Regions from separate parts of the Mesorhizobium sp. W067 genome, predicted to be linked through region 1. Evidence: predicted binding sites of a transcription regulator. Region 1 holds the regulator's gene; each other region holds the start of a gene.
What was found. Region 1 encodes LexA, which represses DNA repair genes until DNA is damaged. Its sites were predicted from a motif close to TGTTCNNNNTGTGTTCNG; they were not measured.
Positions count from the first base shown of each region.

Region 2: a site for LexA is predicted at 2,008-2,025, ahead of ACYG97_RS21005 (helicase-related protein). Genes of this name have one in related genera too.
Region 3: a site for LexA is predicted at 2,480-2,497, ahead of recA (recombinase RecA). Genes of this name have one in related genera too.

Region 1 covers NZ_JBTTII010000001.1:1,706,129-1,711,366, forward strand. The annotation lists gene arr (NAD(+)--rifampin ADP-ribosyltransferase) at 1-237, shown strand, start outside; gene ACYG97_RS08395 (ComEC/Rec2 family competence protein) at 350-2,806, shown strand; gene lexA (transcriptional repressor LexA) at 2,800-3,582, opposite strand; gene ACYG97_RS08405 (GntR family transcriptional regulator) at 3,788-4,552, opposite strand; gene kynU (kynureninase) at 4,719-5,238, shown strand, end outside.
Region 2 covers NZ_JBTTII010000001.1:4,303,129-4,308,366, forward strand. The annotation lists gene ACYG97_RS20995 (FAD-dependent oxidoreductase) at 1-880, opposite strand, end outside; gene ACYG97_RS21000 (TetR/AcrR family transcriptional regulator) at 963-1,544, shown strand; gene ACYG97_RS21005 (helicase-related protein) at 2,181-5,238, shown strand, end outside.
Region 3 covers NZ_JBTTII010000001.1:1,478,791-1,484,028, reverse strand. The annotation lists gene alaS (alanine--tRNA ligase) at 1-1,046, opposite strand, end outside; gene recA (recombinase RecA) at 1,318-2,421, opposite strand; gene ACYG97_RS07230 (carbohydrate kinase family protein) at 2,704-3,648, shown strand; gene ACYG97_RS07225 (pseudouridine-5'-phosphate glycosidase) at 3,719-4,636, shown strand; partial or broken gene ACYG97_RS07220 (TfoX/Sxy family protein) at 4,840-5,161, opposite strand.

The DNA of each region.
Region 1 (5,238 bases):
GGTGACGGTCGTCAAAGGATTTACATCGTAAAGCCGACGGGGTTTTTCATGGATGACCCTAACCTGACCGATAAAAAATTTCCCGGTAATCCGACGAAATCCTACCGCTCCCGTGATCCGTTACTCATCCTGGGGGAGCTCGCTGAATGGCAGGGTCATACACCCGAACAATTGAAGGCAATGCACGATGGGCTTGCTCGCCTGAGGGCGGAGGGCCGGGATATGATTGAGGATTGAGCGTCCTTGGCGAGTGATGGTCAATTCCGGCGCGGTGGACGCGACCGCACGGACTTTCGCGCTTTGCGCGTTCATGTAGCATAGGAGGTCTGGGGCGCAAGGGGCAGACCCGATGGCTGGACGTGGCCGGGGCACGAAGGAAGGCGAAGGCGCCGAGGCAAGCGTCAGCGAACGCTCGCTGTTTGCCGATAGTCCCTATGCCGAGCCGCTGCCCCTCGCGCTGCCTGAGCCGCATCCCGGCGTCGCGCCTGCGCTGCCCGGTCACGCCTTGCCGGCGCAAGTCACAGCGCCCGGATCTATCGCCCGCCTGCGCAGACGGCTTCGCCGTCCGTCATGGCCCGCGCTCCGCCGCAGCCTTGCCGCGGCCGCCAACACGGAGCTCGACCGGGGCGTCGCCTTCCTGCTGGTGCCGGTTTTCCTGGCGGCCGGCGTCATCATTTATTTCTCGCTGGCCGGCGAGCCCGGCTTTGCGCAGCCAATCGCCATTGTGGTGCTGGCGACATGTTGCGCTGTCGCCACGCGACCTCGGCCGAGGACGCATCTGTTCTGCATGGCCGCGATGCTGTGCGCGCTCGGCGTCGTCGCCGCCAAGGTCGAGACCTGGCGCGCCGGAACGCAGATGCTCGGCTCCGAGATCCAGACACGGCTGACCGGCCGCGTCGTCAGTCTCGAACAGATGGAGAGCGGGCGCATCAGGCTGACGCTTGACGTGGTTTCGACCGCTTACCCCGAGTTGCGCTACGCCCCGAAGCGGGTCAGGCTCTCGGCGCGGACCGTTCCCGCCGATATGACCGCCGGCTCCCTGATCACCGGCTATGCCAGGCTGTTGCCGCCGACCGGTCCGGTGCGGCCGGAGAGCTACGATTTCTCCTTCGACAGCTATTTCACCGGTATCGGCGGCAGCGGCTTCTTTCTCGGCAATCCGAAAACCATTGCTACGCAGGGACCGCCGCCGCTGGCCGCGCGGCTCTCCTCGGCAATCGAGAACGCGCGCGAAAACATTGCCGACCATATCAGGGGCAAGATCGGCGGCGCCGAAGGCGAGATTGCCGCGGCGTTGATTGTCGGGGTGCGCGCCGGCATCCCGGACGAGGTCAACGAAGCGATGCGGCGCACCGGCATCTACCACATCATCTCCATCTCCGGCCTGCACATGGCGCTGGTTGCCGGCACCATCATGGCGTTGCTGCGTGGCGCCTTTGCGCTGTTTCCCGATTTCTCATCGCGCCGGCCGGTGAAGAAATATGCGGCCGCGGCAGCGCTTGTCTCGATCGCCGCCTATCTCGTTATTTCAGGCGTCGTGGTTGCCGCCGAGCGCAGCTTCATCATGCTGGCGGTCATGCTTGTCGCCGTGCTGTTTGATCGCGCCGCACTCACCATGCGCAATCTGGCGATCTCCGCCATTGCCGTCATCCTGGTGTCGCCGCACGAGGTGGTCGGTCCCAGCTTCCAGATGTCGTTTGCCGCCACCGCCGCCCTTGTCGGCGCCTATGCCGGCTGGGCCGATTACCGCGCCGACAAGGTGAGAACGCCGCCGGCAAAGCGCTCCTTCGTCGGCTTCCTGTCGCGAAAATTCGCGCTGGCCATGGGCGGCCTCGCCATGACCTCGATCATCGCCGGCAGTGCAACCTTGCTGTTCGCCATTTGGCATTTTCAGCGTGTGTCGCCGCTCAGCCTGATCGCCAATCTGGCCGTGATGCCGATTGTTTCGTTGATCGTCATGCCCTTTGCCGTGCTCAGCGCACTGGCGATGCCGTTCGGCGCCGACGGGCCGTTCCTCTATGTGATGGGCAAGGGTCTGATGGCGATGATCGCTATATCGGCCTGGATTTCCGAGCGCTCGCCGGTCGACGCCGTCGGGCTGATCTCCATCCGCTCGGTGCTGTTGGTGGCGGTCGCCCTCGTCATCGCCACCATGGCCACCACCTGGCTCAGGCTGGCGGCCGTGCCTTTCGCGCTGGCCGGCCTGTTGACGGTGCCGCAGGTGCTTACGCCCGACGTGCTCATATCCGAGGATGCGCATCTGGTGGCCATGCCGATCGGTGGCGGCGAACTCGCCCTCAACCGCGAAGGCTCCAACGAATTCACCACGGACAATTGGAAACGGGCGCTGCGGGCCGAAACCATTATCCCGCCCGAGATTTTCGAGGCAACAGATACGCGGTTCGATCTCGATCCGCTCGATCTGCCGCCCGGGTCGCCCTTCTATTGCATGGGCGATCTCTGTATCGCCCGACACCCTTCCGGAGCCATTGTAGCCCTTGCCAAAGACCGCAAGACGGCGCGGCCGGCCTGTGCCTTCGCTAGCCTGATCGTCATCGATGACGCCACGGCCTACAATCCGTGCCGCGACCCGCTGGTGCTGGTCGTGACGAAGAAACAGCTGGCCCGCGACGGCAGCGCCGCCGTCTTCTTCGATCCGCAATCGGCAGCTGCAGCGCCAACCATCCGCTTCGCCGTCGACAAGCCGTATCGCCCCTGGCACGAGCAGCGCCGCTTCTCCCGCGAAGCGCGCGGCCTGCCGCCTTACAACCAGCGTGAAAAGTACAAACCCAAGCCGGCTCAGTAGCGCCGGATCAATCCGACAAGCTTGCCCTGCACCTTCACCCTGTCCGGTCCAAAAATGCGGGTCTCGTAGGCCGGGTTGGCGGCTTCCAGGGCGATCGAGGCGCCCTTGCGGCGGAAGCGTTTCAGGGTCGCTTCCTCATCGTCGACCAGCGCCACCACGATCTCGCCGGGGCTGGCTGTGTCGGCATTGCGGATGATGACCGTGTCGCCATCGAAAATGCCGGCCTCGATCATCGAATCGCCCTTGACCTCGAGCGCGTAGTGTTCGCCGCCCATGATCATGTCGGGCGGCACCGAGATCGAATGGGTCTGATGCTGGATGGCGTCGATCGGCACGCCGGCGGCGATGCGTCCCATCACCGGGATTGAAATCGAGGAAACGGCATCGTCATTGCCGGCAGACATCGAACGCGACGGCGAGCCCGGCTTGATCTGGCGGCCGAGACCGCCTTGGCCCATCCCGCCTTGTCCCTGGCCGCCTTGCCCTTGGCCGGCTTGACCAAGACTGCCCTGAATGACGCTCGGCGAAAACTTCCTCGCCGCGTTGAGGCCTGGTGCGATCGAGTCGGGTAGCCGCAGCACTTCCAGCGCGCGCGCCCGGTTCGGCAGCCGGCGAATGAAACCGCGCTCCTCAAGCGCTGTGATCAGTCGGTGGATGCCGGACTTGGAGGCGAGGTCGAGCGCTTCCTTCATCTCGTCGAAGGACGGCGGGATTCCGCTCTCCTTCAGGCGTTCATGGATGAACATCAGAAGCTCATGTTGTTTGCGCGTCAGCATCGCGGCCCCCAAGGGTTCTGAAACCAGAATCGGAAAAAACAAACCCAGAACAAACACTATCTGTTCCAGTTGTGTTCCGCAACCTTTTAAAGTTTAATGAATGTGTTGACGTTATGTTCAGCGTAACGTTCGGCGCTGCGAGCGCCGCCTGCGCCCAGTTGCCAGCAACGGGGTGAAACGAAGACAAAGTGCCCTGCGTCGTCGGTTACGATCGCCGCTTCCCTTTCGGACGGGGCTGCGCAGCATCCGCGCCGGGTTCGCTCTGGGCATAGACCTGCAGCGTGGAGCCGATGTGAGCGGTCATCAGAGTTTTCGCACGTTCGACGTCGCGATCGAGGGCCGCTTCCATCAGGGCGGTATGGTGTTCGATCGCCACGGCGTCGCGCAGGGCCGCCACGGCCTTCCGGTGCCCATCCGTGCGGCCGGCGGCGGCGCGCAGCGTGGGGGCCAGACCCAGAAAGCGGTGATGGCGATGCAATTGGTCGGAAATCGTTGCATTGAAGCGCAGCAGCCAGCTGGATGTCGCGGCACTGAGCAGCGCCGCATGGAAGGCATCGTGTTTTTCGTACCACGCGTCGACCGCATCATCCGATGGATCGTCGAGAACAGACCCGCACCGTGAGAGACGATAGTGGGCGGCAACGACCGCGTCTTCCCACTCGCGGTCGCCCTTCTCGACCGATTCCACCAGCAGGGGCAGTTCGACCACGAGCCGCGCACGCGCCAAATCCTCGAGCTCCGCCAGAGAGACGGGAGCGACCGCAAACCCGCGGTTGCTGATGGCGGTCACAAGCCGTTCCGCCTCCAGCCGCGACAGCGCCTCGCGCAACGGCGTCCAGCCGATGCCGTAGGTGTTGCGCAGCGTGCTCAGCTTCAACGGCGCGGCAGGCGCCAGCCGGGTCGCAAGAATATCGCGCCTGAGCAGGCGATAGGCCACTTCCGTCTTCGAGGTCTGCTCGTCATCCAGCATCGTGATCCATCAGACAAAACGCTCGGCTGAGCATTATATATCAAAGCCTTTCAATGGGTGAATTATATATAATGTTGACAGTTCAAGGGCGACCACTCAAAGTCGACGGCATGTTTGGGCGGGCAGGCTCCGCCGCGCGCGTTTGTCCATGGAGGGGCGCCGGATCATGATGACACCCGATCTCGCTGCAATCGAAGCAATGGATGCCGCCGATCCGCTGCGCCCCATGCGCGAACGCTTTGTCTTGCCGCAAGGCGTGATTTATCTCGACGGCAATTCCCTGGGCGCCGCGTCAGCGGTCGTCTTCAGCGAACTGCAGCAGGCCGCCACGCAGGAATGGGCGCACGACCTCATTCGCGCCTGGAACACCGCCGGCTGGTTCAACATGCCGGTGGAACTCGGAGATCAGCTCGGGCGACTGATCGGCGCGGCTGATGGGCAGACGGTGGTCTGCGACACAACCTCTATCAACATCTACAAGCTGCTGCACGCAGCGCTCGGCATGCGGCCGGATCGGTCGGTCATCGTTGCCGAGGGCGACAGTTTCCCGACCGACCTCTACATGGCCGAAGGCGTCGCCTCGACCCGGCCGGGAACGCGGCTGCGGCTGGAGGGCGTCGACGCGGCCGCAATCGAGGACCTGATCGACGACAGCGTTGCCGTCATCCTGGTCAACCATGTCAACT
Region 2 (5,238 bases), 2.6 Mb from region 1:
GCCCACCCGCGGGACTGTGTACATGCGCGGCATCGCCCATCAGGAACAGCCGGTCCTTGCGATAGGCCCTGACCAGACGATGATGCACGCGAAAGCGCGAACTCCACGTCAGGTCGAGCACGCGGGCTCTTGTCGTGGTTGGCCCGCGGCTATCGAGCAATGCCTGGATGTCGGCGGTGCCGGGCTTTTCCGGCGCATCCTTCATCGTCGCGACGACGCGGTACGAGCCATCCGGCAGCGGCGCCACCACCACCAGGCCCGCCGGTGCGAAAAACAGCGACACTTCGGCCGGTCCTACAGGCCAGTCCAGGCGAACGTCGGCCAGCACAAACGAACCATCATAGGCCTCGCCATCGAACTCGATGCCGGTCGACTTGCGCACCAGGCTCTGCATGCCGTCGGCTCCGACGACGTATCGCGCCGAGATGAGTTTTTCGTGGCCCTGCTCGACCACTGTCACGCGCGCGCCGTCACTGTCTTGAGCAACGGCCACAGCCTCGACCTCGCGATGAATGACGCCACCCAGGACCGCGATCCGTTCAGCGAACACCTGCTCGGTCACGTTCTGCGGCAGCATCATCAGGTAGGGATGCTTTGACGGCAGCTTGCCGAAATCGAGCTTGAGCAGCACCCGGCTCCGATCGCGGATGGCGAAATCGTCGAGATTCACGGAAAGCTCACTCAGCCGCTGCGTGAGGCCGAGCGGCTCCAGTGATTCCAGCGTTTGCGCATGGATGACCCCAGCGCGCGACGTTTGCAGACCCAGCGTCAGTCTGTCGATCAGCACGTGATCGACGCCAGCTTGATGCAGCGCGATTGATAGCGCCATACCAGTCGGGCCGGCGCCAATGATAAGGACTTCCGTTGTCTCAGGCAGCATTCCCCGTCTCCATTTATCAACACGTGTTGACTTCTAGTAAGTTGGATTGCATTTGTCAACGGCTGTTGGCATATGAATCTGGATGAACGAGAAGCAGCCGAACAAGCAGACCAAGTCGGACCGAACACGAGCCCAAATCCTTGAAGCCGCACGCCGGCTTTTCTCCGAGCACGGCTATGACGGCACCTCAATCCGCGACGTTGCGGCGCAGGCCTCGATCGATCCGGCCATGGTGATCCGTTATTTCCACAGCAAGGACGAGCTGTTCGCCAGGGCCGCCGTCGTGGACCTCCAACTGCCGGATCAGCGGATAGACCCTACCGCCATCGGTGAAACGCTGATCAGGCGCTTTCTGGTAAACTGGGAAGGTCAGGCCAACGGGCCAGGCATGATAATCCTGCTACGCTCGGCTGCGTCGAACGAGCACGCGGCCGAGAAGGTCCGCGACGTCTTCGCCAACCAGGTGAGGCCGATGGTTGCATCGATAGGCGACCCAGCGGACGCCGGACGGCGCGCCGGGCTGGTTGCCAGCCAGCTGCTGGGCCTGGCGACCTGCCGATATCTGTTGCGGCTTGAGCCCGTCGTCGCCCTGTCGCATGAGGAAATCATCCGGAATGTGGGACCGGTGTTGCAACGTTATGCAACAGGCCACGACGCGGCCTGAACCGGCGGGCACCGAGTGCTGTCGCGGCGATTGACCCGTTCCGGCACGCAAAGATTAACGATTTCCAGGCGCCCATGTGCAAAACCCGGTTCGCAAGCTGTGAATTCTCGATGGACAAGCTGTGGATAACACAACATGTTGGGGTGAACAAACCAGGAAAATCCCGCCATCGCTGATTCATCGCCGATTCGTTCCGGCTTTGAGCGCAACGTTAACGACCAAGGCCGAAAATCACCGGCAAATGGTTAAGGCCGATTAAGAAAATTCAACAATTTCATAATGTTGGCCGAGGCGTATCGGATCACGACGATGCCCCGCCGGCAAAGGTTAACGCCAATGGTCGCCTTGCAGGAATCGGGCCAGTTTCCGCGATTCAGCATATGGTGAGACTCAGGCTCGCAAAATCCACATGTAGCCGTGAACAAAAGCTGAATCTGCCGGAGTCACTGATTCGTCGCCGATTCGTTCCAGACTCGTTCCAACTGTTAATTGAGACCTCAACGACGAACCGTGGGACTGCCGGCCGGAACATTCCGCTTTCGCTTCGCGCCTGAAATCCCTATGTGTCGCCTGTCATACGCGCCACGCGAGGCGCGCTCCCGACAACACGATGCAGAAAGCCTCATCTCCAGGCCGATGAACATCCAGCCGAAACACACCGAGCCGCTGATCCTGTCGGGCCGCGACGTGACTGCCGTGCTGGGTCCGACCAACACCGGCAAGACCCATCTCGCCATCGAGCGCATGGTGGCACATGAGAGCGGCATTATCGGCCTGCCGCTCCGCCTTCTGGCGCGCGAGGTCTATGCCCGCGTCTGCGAAAAGGTCGGCGCCCACAAGGTGGCGCTCATCACCGGCGAGGAAAAAATCCAGCCGCCCGGCGCGAAATATTCGGTCTGCACCGTCGAAGCCATGCCGCGCGAGACCGACGTTGCCTTCGTCGCCATCGACGAGGTGCAACTCGCCGGCGACCTCGAGCGCGGCCACATCTTCACCGACCGTATCCTGCACCTGCGCGGCCGCCAGGAAACGCTGCTGCTCGGCGCGGCCACCATGCATGGCATCCTGCAAAAGCTGCTGAGAGGCGTCTCGGTGGTGACGCGCCCTCGCCTGTCGCACCTGGCCTATGCCGGCTCGAAGAAATTGACCCGCCTGCCGCGGCGTACGGCGATCGTCGCTTTCTCCGCCGACGAGGTCTATGCCATCGCTGAGCTGATCCGCCGCCAGCAAGGAGGAGCGGCGGTCGTGCTAGGCGCGCTGTCGCCCCGCACCCGCAATGCCCAGGTGGCAATGTTCCAGGCAGGGGACGTCGACTATCTCGTCGCCACCGACGCCATCGGCATGGGGCTCAACCTTGATCTCGATCATGTCGCCTTCGCCCAGAACCGCAAATTCGACGGCTACCAGTACCGCAACCTGACGGCGGCCGAGCTCGGCCAGATCGCCGGCCGCGCCGGCCGGCATCTGCGCGACGGCACCTTCGGCGTCACCGGCCAGGTCGATCCGCTGGACGAGGAACTGGTCAAGCGCATCGAGGGGCACGAGTTCGATCCGGTGAAGGTGCTGCAATGGCGCACCGCGCATTTCGACTTCGCCAGCCTCGACGCGCTGAAGCGCTCGATCGAGGCCAACGCGCCGGTCGAAGGCCTGACGCGCGCGCTGCCGGCGGTCGATGCGCAGGCGCTCGAACATCTCTCCCGCGACGAGGACATCCGCGCGCTGGCTACCAATGCCAAGCGCGTCGCGCTGCTGTGGGAAGCCTGCGCGTTGCCGGACTACCGCAAGATCGCGCCGGCCCAGCACTCCGACCTGATCGCTTCTATCTACACCGACCTCGCCAAACACGGCCATGTCGACGAGAACTACATGGCCGAGCAGGTGCGCCGCGCCGATACGACCGAGGGGGACATCGACACGCTGTCGCACCGCATTGCGCAGATCCGCACCTGGACATTCGTGTCCAACCGGCCGGGCTGGCTGGCCGATCAGGCACACTGGCGGGAAAAGACGCGCGAAATCGAAGACAGATTGTCGGATGCGCTGCATGAGCGGTTGACGAAACGGTTTGTAGACCGCAGGACTTCCGTCCTCATGCGGCGCCTTAGAGAAAATACAATGCCTGAAGCCGAAATCAGTCCTACCGGAACCGTCCTTGTCGAAGGCCATCATGTCGGCGAGTTGCAAGGGTTCCGCTTCACCGCCGACCAGAGCGCCGGCGGCGAAGACGCCAAGGCCGTGCGTACGGCAGCGCAAAAAGCGCTGGCCGCCGAGTTCGAGGCGCGTGCCGAACGCTTCGGCGCCTGCGCCAATGGCGACCTTGCGCTCGGCTCCGACGGCACGCTGCGCTGGATCGGCGCGCCGATCGGCACGCTGGTTGCCGGCGAGGACGCGCTGAAGCCGCGCCTGGTGCTTTTGGCCGACGAGCAGTTGACCGGCCCCGCCCGAGACAAGGTCGCCGCGCGCGCCGAGCGTTTCGTCAATTTCCAGATCGAATCCTTGCTGAAGCCGCTGGTCGACTTGAAGAATGCCGAGCAGATCGCCGGCATCGGCCGTGGCATCGCCTTCCAGCTCGTCGAGCATTTCGGCCTCATCAACCGCCGCGACATCGCCGAGGAAATGAAGTCGCTCGACCAGGAGGGTCGCGCCGCCTTGCGCCGGCTCGGTGTGCGCTTCGGCGCCTACCACGTCTTCGTGCCGGCGCTGATCAAGCCGGCGCCCGCCGGACTGATTACGCTGTTGTGGGCGCTGAAGAACGACGGCAAGGACAAGCCCGGCTTTGGCGACGTGGTGCACGCGCTGGCCTCCGGCCGCACATCGGTGGTCATCGACCCGGCCTTCGACAAGAGCTTCTACAGGCTCGCCGGCTACCGCAATCTCGGGCGCCGCGCCGTGCGCATCGACATTCTGGAACGGCTGGCCGACCTGATCCGGCCTGCGACCAACTGGAAGCCCGGTCTGGGACAGCGCCCCGACGGCGCTTATGACGGCCAGTCCTTCATGGTGACGCCGCCGATGATGTCCATCCTCGGCGCCACCGCCGACGACATGGAAGAGATCCTGAAAGGTCTCGGCTATCGCGCCGAGCCGAAGCCGCCCGCAGAGGTGAAGGCGCGGCTGGAAGCGCAGGACAATGCCGCGCGCGAAGCCGCGGCGGCAAAGCTGGCGGAAGCGGCAGCGAAGGCCGAGCAGGCCCAGACGGCGGAAGCCGCTGCAGGCGAAGCTGTCGCTGAAGCGCCGACCGACAGTTCGGAGCCGGATGCGGCTTCCGCCACTGAGGTTGCGGCTGAGGAGCCCGTTGCCGAAGTCGCATCGGAGGCTGTTGCAGACGCTCAGCCGGAAGCGCCTGCCGAGGGTTCGGAGCCAGCTGCGGCCGTTGAAGCTACCGCCGAGGTCCCAGCCATCGACGAAACAACTGCAGAGCCTGCAGCGCAAGAACACGCTCCGGCCGTTGCAGAGGCTGACGACACTGTCACCGAAAGCGCCGACGCTTTTACCTCCCCCTCGATGGGGGAGGTCGCGGCGCGAAGCGACGCGGGTGGGGGTGACAGCGCTGACGAAACCGATAGTGCAGACCGCGTAGCCGATGCAGGCGCAACCGCCGACGCCGGCGCTGCCCCCACCCCGGCGCTGCGCGCCGACCCTCCCCACGAGGGGGAGGGTGGAAGCGCTGAGCCTGTCCCCGAGGCCGAAGCGC
Region 3 (5,238 bases), 230 kb from region 1:
GTGATCAGCTGTTCGCCGCGCAGCAGTTCGGGATAGGCCTGGCCCATCTCGCGCACCAGCGCCGGCACCAGTTTCCACATCAACGGCTCCTTGGCGCCGAGCAACTGCGCATGGCGCATGGCGCGGCGCATGATGCGGCGCAGCACATAGCCGCGGCCTTCGTTCGACGGCAGCACGCCATCGGCCACCAGGAAGGAGGACGAGCGCAGATGGTCGGCAATGACGCGGAAGGAGGCGACCGTCTCCTTGTCCGGGCCCTGCCCGAGCGCTGACGAGGCCGCATCGATCAGATGACGGAACAGGTCGGTCTCGAAGACGCTCTCCACCCCTTGCAGGATGGAGGCCATGCGCTCCAGGCCCATGCCGGTGTCGATCGACGGCCGCGGCAGGTCGATGCGCTCATCCTTGGTGACCTGCTCATATTGCATGAACACCAGGTTCCAGAATTCAAGGAAGCGGTCGCCGTCCTCCTCCGGGCTGCCGGGAGGGCCGCCCCAGATGTGCTCGCCACGGTCGATGAAGATTTCCGAGCACGGCCCGCACGGTCCGGTGTCGCCCATAGCCCAGAAATTGTCGGAGGTCGGGATGCGGATGATGCGGTCATCGGAGAAACCGGCGATCTTCTTCCAGAAGCCGGCCGCCTCGTCATCGGTGTGATAGACGGTGACCAGCAGCTTGTCCTTGTTCAGCCCGAACTCCTTGGTGATCAGGTTCCAGGCCAGTTCGATGGCGCGCTCCTTGAAATAGTCGCCGAAGGAGAAATTGCCGAGCATTTCGAAGAAGGTCAGATGGCGCGCGGTGTAGCCGACATTGTCGAGGTCGTTGTGCTTGCCGCCGGCGCGCACGCTTTTCTGCGCAGTGGTGGCGCGCGAATAGGACCGCTTCTCCAGGCCGGTGAAGACGTTCTTGAACTGCACCATGCCGGCATTGGTGAACATCAGCGTCGGGTCGTTGCGCGGCACCAGCGGGCTCGAGGCCACGACCTCGTGGCCCTCCTTGCGGAAATAGTCGAGGAATGTCGACCGGATCTCGTTCACGCCACTCATGACTGCTGCCTTTTCGCGAAAACCGCCGGCACGGCCGGCGGACACTGGTCTCTGCTTTTTAGAAGATTGACTTGGCCTTTTAGCGGGCACGCCCCACCCTGTCCAGAAACACGGAATTGGGCCATCCCGGCAACTGCCAAGCCGGCTTCACGCTGCCCAAAAACGAAAACCGCCGGCGCGAAGGCCGGCGGTTTGAAACGCAATACTAAAGAACTCGGTTACTTAAGCATCGGATAATAGACTGGATTTATGGCCGAACTCTGGCCGTGCCCTACATGGCGCCGGATTCTTCCTCGAAGCCGTCGTCGCTTTCGCCGCGCTCGGGGCCGCCATTTTCAAGAAATTTCTCGGCGATCAGCCCGGCATTCTGCCGCAGCGCAAGTTCGATCTCACGCGCCGTGTCGGGATTGTCGCGCAGGAACAGTTTGGCGTTTTCGCGACCTTGGCCGAGACGCTGCGAATTGTAGGAGAACCAGGCGCCGGACTTCTCGACCACGCCGGCCTTGACGCCGAGGTCGACCAGTTCGCCGGTCTTGGAGACGCCCTCGCCATACATGATGTCGAACTCGACCACCTTGAAGGGCGGCGCCAGCTTGTTCTTGACCACCTTGACCCGGGTCTGGTTGCCGACGACCTCGTCGCGGTCCTTGACCGAGCCGATGCGGCGGATGTCGAGGCGCACCGAAGCGTAGAATTTCAGCGCGTTGCCGCCGGTCGTGGTTTCGGGCGAACCGAACATGACGCCGATCTTCATGCGGATCTGGTTGATGAAGATGACCATGGTGTTGGAGCGCGAGATCGAGGCGGTCAGCTTGCGCAGCGCCTGGCTCATCAGACGCGCCTGGAGACCGGGCAGAGAATCGCCCATCTCGCCTTCGATTTCGGCGCGCGGCGTCAGCGCCGCCACCGAATCGACGACCAGCACGTCGATGGCGCCTGAACGCACCAGCGTGTCGCATATTTCCAGCGCCTGCTCGCCGGTGTCCGGCTGCGAGATCAAGAGGTTTTCCAGATCGACGCCGAGCTTGCGGGCATAGACCGGATCGAGTGCGTGCTCGGCATCGACGAAGGCGCAGATACCGCCTTTCTTCTGGGCTTCGGCAACTGTGTGCAGCGCCAATGTCGTCTTGCCCGAGCTTTCCGGCCCGTAGATCTCGACGATGCGGCCGCGCGGCAGGCCGCCGACGCCAAGCGCGATGTCGAGGCCCAGCGATCCGGTCGGCACGGTTTCGATCTCGACGACCTGCTCGTTGGCGCCAAGCCGCATGATCGAGCCCTTGCCGAAGGCGCGCTCGATTTGCGACAGCGCCGCGTCCAGAGCCTTTGATTTGTCCACCGCTTTGTCCTCTACAAGCCGCAAAGAATTCTGAGCCATGATACATCACCCCTTGGTCGTCAATGAAGGCCGGACAATCCGTAATCCCTGCCCATTTTGTACTACTTTTGTTCTCGTTTGGCAAGAGGGGTCAAATATCTGAAAAGCAATCTTTATCCGGATTTGTTCTTTTTTTGTCTCATGGTTTCGTTTCCGGATGTATCCACCATTGGGCCAGACGCGCCGGCTGTTTCGATCGGCCGAATCGCCGGCTTGCCTGCGAAGCTCCGCCGCACAGCGTAGCGCTTGTGCGGCTCGAATAACAAAGGTCATATCGCCGGCATGGTGAAATCAGCAAAGATACTGGCGGTGGGCGGCGCCCATATCGATCGCCGCGGCCAGGTGTCGGGCACGTACGTGCCCGCGGCGTCCAACCCCGGCACGATGCGCGAGGATGTCGGCGGCGGCGTATTCAACGCGCTGCGCAGCCTGGTGCGGCGCGGCGTCTCGGCCTCGCTTTTGTCGGTGCGCGGCGGCGATGCCTCGGCCGAGACGGTTGCGCGCGCCATCGCCGACTCCGGCATTGCCGACCTGTCGGCGGTTTTCCTCGACCGCACGACGCCGAGCTACACGGCGCTGATCGATCGCGACGGCGAGCTGATCACCGGCTTTGCCGACATGGCGCTCTACGATTTGGCGTTCCCCAAGCAGATCCGCCGCTCCAAGGTGCGCGAGGTGGTCGCCGAGGCCGATGCGGTGCTCTGCGACGCCAATCTGCCATCAACGGCGCTGGAGCGGCTGGTGGGGCTCGCCGCCGGCAAGCCGGTGTTCGCCATTGCCATTTCGCCGGCCAAGGTGGTGCGGATGATACCGGTGCTGAAGGAGCTCGCGCAGGTCTTCATGAACCGGCGCGAGGCCATGGTGCTGGCCGGCGTCGATGCCAATGCCACCGAGCGCGAGACCATCGACGGACTGCGCTGCAGCGGCCTCACCAGTGGCGTGGTGACGGCGGGCGATGGCCCGGTGCTGGGATTCGACGAAGCCGGCGCCTTCTCTATCCTGCCGCCGGCGCCGAGAAAAGTCGCCGACGTCACCGGCGCCGGCGACGCGCTGGCCGGCGCCACCATCGCTGCCCTGCTGCGCGGCCTGCCCCTGCGCCAGGCATTGCGCGAGGGCGTTGCCGCCGCCACGCTGGCCATTGAAAGCGCCGACGCGGTTCCGGCCTTCACGATTGCGACCTTCACTGAGGCACTGGCTCTTGTGCCCGACGCGCAGGAAATGGCATGAGGGCGGCCAATTGCCATTGCCGGAGCGCGACGTCCAAGCGGACGCGCGGATCTCCGGATCGGAGACCATCATGACACCGCAAAGCGCCCGCCCCTTGATCGACATCCACGCGCCCGTGGCTGAGGCGCTCGCCGCTGGCCGCCCGGTCGTGGCGCTGGAGAGCACCATCATCACCCATGGCATGCCTTACCCCGACAATGGCGCCATGGCCGCCAATGTCGAAAAGATCATCCTGGACAATGGCGCGGTGCCGGCGACGATCGCCGTGGTTGCCGGCCGCATCAAGATCGGGCTGTCCGACGGCGAGCGCGAGTCGCTGGCGATGACCGGCGACGCCATGAAGCTGTCGCGCGCCGATCTCGGCTTTGCGGTGGCGCAAGGCCGCACCGGCGGGACCACGGTCGCCGCCACCATGATCGCGGCCGACATGGTCGGGATCAAGGTGTTCGCCACCGGCGGCATTGGCGGCGTCCACAAGGGCGCGGAAAAGAGCTTCGACATCTCGGCCGATCTCGACGAGTTGGCGCGCACGCCGGTCATCGTCGTCTCGGCCGGCGCCAAGGCGATCCTCGACATCGAAAAGACGCTGGAAGTGCTGGAGACGCGCGGCGTGCCGGTGATTGGCCATGGCTGCGAGACGATGCCGGCCTTCTGGTCGCGGCATTCGCCGTTCCGCGCGCCGCTGACCCTGCACAGACCGGAAGAGATCGCGCATTTCTACAAGACCAGGGCGGCACTTGGCCTGGTCGGCGGCATGCTGATCGCCAACCCGGTGCCGCAGGACGATGAAATCCCGGCCGACGAGATGGCCGGCTATATCGAGGCCGCGCAGAAGGCGGCGGAAGTGCAGAATGTGACCGGAAAGGCGGTGACGCCGTTCCTGTTGGGCAAAATCCTCGAACTGACCGGCGGCCGGAGCTTGAAGACCAACATCGCGCTGGTCGAGAACAATGCGCGGCTGGCGGCGAGGATTGCCAAGGCGCTGTAGGATCGCCTACGTCGGCGGGACAGCACCCCCCTCTGGCCTGCCGGCCATCTCCCCCGCAAGGAGGGAGATTAACAGCTTAGCCGCAGGCTCCCATTTTCAACGATGGTGATTGGCGAAGGCCAATGTGACAACTGATCTCCCCCCTTGCGGGGGAGATGTCCGGCAGGACAGAGGGGGGTGGGAAGAAACGCGACGGTCCCGGTTCACTTCCCCGCCCGCCGCCCCGCCTCATACGCCCGGCGCCCACACCCTCATCTCGTCAGGATCATCAAACGCGTCGTCGGGAATGCTCCAGTACGGCATCGCGACCAGCTTGCCGTGGCGGGTGCCGGTATAGGTCCATTGCTTGCAGCCGGCGGCTTCGAAATCGGGCGCGCTTTGCTCGTCAGCCTTGAGCAGCAATTCGCCGCGCAGCACGATGGCGACGATGACGCCGTCGAAATAGATACCCTTGCCGCCGAACAGTTTTCGGATACTGACCGGGCCGAGGCCTTCGAACAGCTCTTCGATGCGTTCATTGTCCATGCCGCAATCATGTCACCGGGCTTGCCATGGCTGCAACCAAAAACCATGCTGGCAAGTTGAGAGCCATCCGTCGGAGT